DNA from 2 places in the Micromonospora sp. WMMD729 genome. Region 2 is predicted to be linked to the other one. Evidence: riboswitches for the same ligand, from Rfam matches in the RefSeq annotation. Region 2 holds a riboswitch; the other holds the start of a gene.
What was found. Region 2 has a riboswitch for S-adenosylmethionine ahead of ACN263_RS27580 (aminotransferase class V-fold PLP-dependent enzyme). Riboswitches for the same ligand answer to the same signal wherever they lie in the genome.
Positions count from the first base shown of each region.

Region 1: another riboswitch for S-adenosylmethionine. It lies ahead of ACN263_RS08815 (ABC transporter substrate-binding protein); the one in region 2 lies ahead of ACN263_RS27580 (aminotransferase class V-fold PLP-dependent enzyme).

Region 1 covers NZ_CP186059.1:1,921,407-1,923,880, reverse strand. Annotated here, with positions in the region: gene ACN263_RS08820 (amino acid transporter) at 1-750, shown strand, start outside; SAM riboswitch class IV at 838-949, shown strand; gene ACN263_RS08815 (ABC transporter substrate-binding protein) at 1,283-2,083, shown strand; gene ACN263_RS08810 (amino acid ABC transporter permease) at 2,123-2,474, shown strand, end outside.
Region 2 covers NZ_CP186059.1:5,992,856-5,995,329, forward strand. Annotated here, with positions in the region: gene ACN263_RS27575 (PrsW family intramembrane metalloprotease) at 1-888, opposite strand, end outside; SAM riboswitch class IV at 912-1,032, shown strand; gene ACN263_RS27580 (aminotransferase class V-fold PLP-dependent enzyme) at 1,112-2,347, shown strand; gene ACN263_RS27585 (FUSC family protein) at 2,357-2,474, opposite strand, start outside.

The DNA of each region.
Region 1 (2,474 bases), 2.7 Mb from region 2:
GACGCGCAGGGCGGCGCGTACGCCACCGGGGTGCTGGTGTTGATCACCTCGGCGGCGACGGCGGTGACCCTCGCGGCGCGGCGGCGACGGCAGCGCGGGCGCATGGTCGCGTTCGGCGCCATCGCGGTGGTGTTCGTCTACACCACCGTGGCGAACGTGGCGGAGCGTCCCGACGGCGTGAAGATCGCCGCCTGCTTCATCGGCGCGATGATCCTGGTGTCGGCCCTGTCGCGGGTGCTGCGGGCGTTCGAGCTGCGGGTCGACCACGTCGAGCTGGACGAGCTGGCGGGCGCGCTGATCGACGAGCGTGCCGAGCGCCGGATCCGCCTGGTCGCGCACGAGCCGGAGTGCCGCGACCTCGCGGAGTACCGCGACAAGCTGGCCCAGACCATGGCGGACAACGACTTCCCCGACGACAGCGACGTGATCTTCGTCGAGGTCCGGGTCACCGATCCGTCGGACTTCGAGACCGGGTTGCTGGTGCGCGGCAGCGTGGCGCACGACCGTTTCCCGGTGCTCAGCCTGGCCAGCTCCTCGGTGCCCAACGCGCTGGCCGCGCTGCTGCTGGAGATCCGCGATCGCAGCGCGCGACGCCCGCACATCTACTTCGAGTGGACCGAGGGCGGCCCGGCCCGCAACGTGCTGCGGTACCTGGCGTTCGGGCAGGGCGAGATCGCCTCGGTGACCCGGGAGATCCTGCGCCGTCAGGAGCCGGACCAGACCCGCCGACCGCACGTGCACGCCGGTTGACCCACTCATCCGAGCGCCGGTCACCGTCGGTGAGCGTGGTCATATCGGCTGGACGACCGACCGGTGGCTGCTGCTAGCCTCGGCGCAGGTCATGAGCGCCAGCGCGAAGCCCCGGCTCGCTGGCCGGCAACCCTCCTCCGCGGTGGGGTGCCCCGGGTGAAGACCAGGCACCGGCAGGACGTCGGTGCAAGCGTGGCCTGGCACCCAGGTCAGCACCAAGACCCGGGAGACCGTATGCACATCCTCAGCCCCACAGGACCGGCCCTGACCCGGCGCCGCCACGTGGACCTGATGCGAATGCGCAGCGCGGCGTGTACCGCCGCCTGAAGCGCTAACCCCGCTCCCCTTCCCCCGGGCACCCACCCACCCGCGCGACCTCTCGCGTTGATCATGAAGTTGTTGTCCGCCCGACCGGCGTGTCGTGGCAATAACTTCATGATCAACGGGGTCGACGCCACCCTTTTTGGAGAATTCTGTGCGTATTTCTGTTGGTTTGAGGATTTTTGCGGCCGCTGCTGTGGTTGCCGGTGGGTTGAGCGCCTGCGGTGGCGACGGCGGCGGGTCGGCCGACGCTGCCGGGAACCCGTACGGTCTGGCGCAGGCGGGGGTGCTGCGGGCCGGGACGCTGACCGACGCCCCGCCGAACGTGTACCTCAAGGACGGTAAGTTCACCGGCTTCGACAACGACCTGCTGACCGCCGTGGCCGGCAAGCTCGGCCTGAAGGTCGAGTTCGTCGGCACCGACTTCTCCGCGCTGCTGTCCCAGGTCAACAACCACAAGTTCGACGTCGGCAGTTCCTCGATCACCATCACCGAGGCGCGCAGGAAGACCGTCGACTTCGGCAACGGGTACGACTTCGGCTACTTCGGGCTGGACGTGCCGGCCGGCTCGCCGATCAAGGGATTCGACCAGCTCGCCGGCAAGCGGGTCGTGGTGGTGCAGGGCACCGTCCAGGACGACTACGCCACCGGCAAGCAGCTCGACCCGGTCCGCGTGCCGGACTACAACGGCGCGATCAACCAGCTCAAGGCGGGCACCGCAGACGCGTGGATCGCCCCGGCGGAGATCGGTGAGAAGTCCGCCGCCGACAGCAACGGCAAGATCACCGTGGCGGCCAAGCAGCTCAGCCCGGCGCCGACCGCGTACGCCGTCGCCAAGGGCAGCGACAAGCTGCGCGAGGCGCTGAACAGGGCCCTCGACGAGGTGATCGCCGACGGCACCTGGAACCGGTTGCAGGCCCAGTACTACCCGGGCCGCCCGATCCCGGCCGACTTCACGCCGGGCAGCGGCACGGTCGCGGCGCCCTCGGCGTCCGCGTCGGCCGCCTCCTGATCCGGTGACGAGCGAGCGGGGCGGTAGGAGAGGCGAACGATGGATCCGTTGAGCACCCTGTGGGAGACGTTCTTCGACGTCGACGCGATGCGCGAGGCGCTGCCCGAGATGCTGACCGTCGGGCTGCCCAACACGCTGATCTTGGCGGTCTCCGCCGCTCTGCTCGGCACGGTGCTGGGTCTGCTGCTGGCCGTGGCCGGCATCTCCCGCAGCCGGTGGCTGCGCTGGCCGGCGCGCGTCTACACCGACGTGTTCCGGGGGCTGCCGGCCGCGGCGACGATCCTGCTGATCGGCGTCGGCCTGGCCCCGCTCGGCATGCGGGTGTGGGGGCCGGACCCGTACCCGTTGGGCATCCTCGCGCTGTCGCTGATCGCCGCCGCGTACATCGGTG
Region 2 (2,474 bases):
GATCACCGCTTCGCCGGTGGCCTGGGTCAGCGTGGGCAACAGGTTCCAGGTGCCGTGCAGCATCATCGCCAGCAGCAGGCCGGCGATCGGGGCCAGCACCCGGACCCGCCGGTCGGCGGTACGGGCGGCCACCCCGAGCCCCACACCGGTCATCGAGGTGAAGAGGGGATGGGCGAACCCGAACAGCAGGATCCGCACGATGAAGATGGCGATCACCTGCTGGGTGCCGGTCGCCGGGCCGTACCGGTCGGCGCCGGCCGCGTAGCCGTACCCGCCCAGGTAGAGGATGTTCTCCACCATGGCGAAGCCGACCGCGGAGAGCCCGCAGTAGACCAGGCCGTCGGTGATCCCGGACCACTCCCGACGCCGGAACACCAGCAGCAGGATCGGGCCGAGCGCCTTGGTCAACTCCTCGATGAACGGCGCCACCAGCACGGCGGTCAGCGCGTCCGGCAGCCCCCAGTCGGCGAACCGCCCGGCGGCGAACTCGTTCACGTTCAGCGAGACGGCGGTGGAGACGAACGCGCCCCAGGTGAAGCAGAAGATCAGGTACTTCAGGGGCTCCGGTTCGTACCGGTCCAGCCAGAGGAAGCAGGCGACCAGTACCGGCACCGGCAGGATGGCGGCGCCCACCCCGATGAGCAGCGCGTCGAGCCCCAGCGACTGGCCGAGCCGGACGACCATGAAGACCGCGCACGCGGCGATGAGCAGCACCACCCCGGCCAGCACCAGGAACCGCAGCCAGCCGAAGCGGCGCGGCGGGATCCCGGGTGACCCGCCGACGGGCGGGGCCATCGGCGGGTGCGGCGGCGACGGCAGGGGGGCACCGGGCGGGGTGTCGGCCATGCGGTCAGCGTAGCCATCCGCCGCCGGCTGGTCCGGTCGCATCCACAGCCGCTATGCTGCCGGCAGGTCACGAGCGCCAGCGTCAAGCCCCGGCTTGCTGGCCGGCAACCCTCGTCGAGTTCGCGGTGGGGTGCCCCGGGTGATGACCGGGCCCAGCCCGATCGGTGTGCTGGGCAAGCGCGGACCCCGTCCCGACAGCACACCCGGGGTCCCTGACCCCGGAGGTTCCGGCGTGTCCGTCACTCTCGTACCCTCGCTGCCCAGCCTGCCCGCTCTCGCGTCCCCACCGTCGGCGGCGCTCGACGTGCTGGGCGTGCCCGGCGAGATCAACCTGGACTACGCGGCCACCGCGCCGTGCGCGCGGGCCGCGGCCGACGCGGTCACCGAACTGCTGCCCTGGTACGCCAGCGTGCACCGGGGGGCGGGAGCGCTGTCGCGGCGCTGCACGCTGGCCTACGAGCGGGCCCGGCAGACGGTCGGTGACTTCCTCGGCGCCCGCGCGGACGACCACGTGGTCTTCACCCGGAACACCACGGACGCGCTCAACCTGCTGGCCCGCTCGTTGCCGGCCGGCACGACGGTGGTCACCTTCGCCGGTGAGCACCACGCGAACCTGCTGCCCTGGCCACGCGGCTCGGTACGCCTGCCGGTGCCCGCCGACCCGGCCGCGGCGGTCCGCGCTCTCGCCGCCGCGCTGAGCGAACTGCGCCGCGACAGCAACCCCGCGCTGCCGGTGCTGGTCGCGGTGACCGGGGCGAGCAACGTCACCGGTGAGCTGTGGCCGGTCGCCGAGCTGGCCCGGGTGGCCCACCGGTACGGCGCGCGGATCGTCCTCGACGCGGCGCAACTCGCCCCGCACGCGCCGGTCGACAGGCAGGCGCTCGACGTGGACTACCTGGCCGTCTCCGGGCACAAGCTGTACGCCCCGTTCGGCGCGGGGGTGCTCGTCGGCCGGGCGGACTGGCTGGATGCCGCCCCGCCGTACCTGGCCGGCGGTGGGGCCACCAGCCACGTCGGGCCGGCCACCCACGACGTGGCCTGGACGACCGGCCCGGCGCGGCACGAGGGCGGTACCCCCAACCTGCTGGGCGCGGTGGCGCTGGCGGCGGTCTGCGCGGCGCTGACCGACGCCGACCGGGTCGCGCTCGCCGCCCACGAACAGGCGTTGCTGGCCCGGCTTCGGGCCGGCCTCGCGGCCCTGCCGCACGTCGTGGAGTTGCGCACCTTCGGCCCGGACGCGCCCCGGGTCGGCATCGTGTCGTTCGTGGTCGCCGGTCAGGACTCCGCCACGGTGGCCGCCCGGCTCGCCGCCGAGCACCACATCGGCGTACGGGACGGGTTGTTCTGCGCCCACCCGCTGGCCCGGCGGCTGCTGGACGAGGCGGCCACGCGTACCGGCCGGAGGGATCTTCCGTCGACCGCGCTGCGTGCCAGCATCGGTCTGGGCAGCACCGCCGCCCAGGTCGACCGGCTGCTCGCGGCGCTCGCCGAGGTGGCCTGAGCCCCGCGTTCAGCCGACCGGCGGCGCGGTGGGTGGTTTCGGCGCCTCGCCCGGTTCGGCCGGTTCACCCACCGGTCGCTCCTGGTCGCCGAAGGAGGTGCGGATCCAGCGGTTCGCCTCCTCCTGC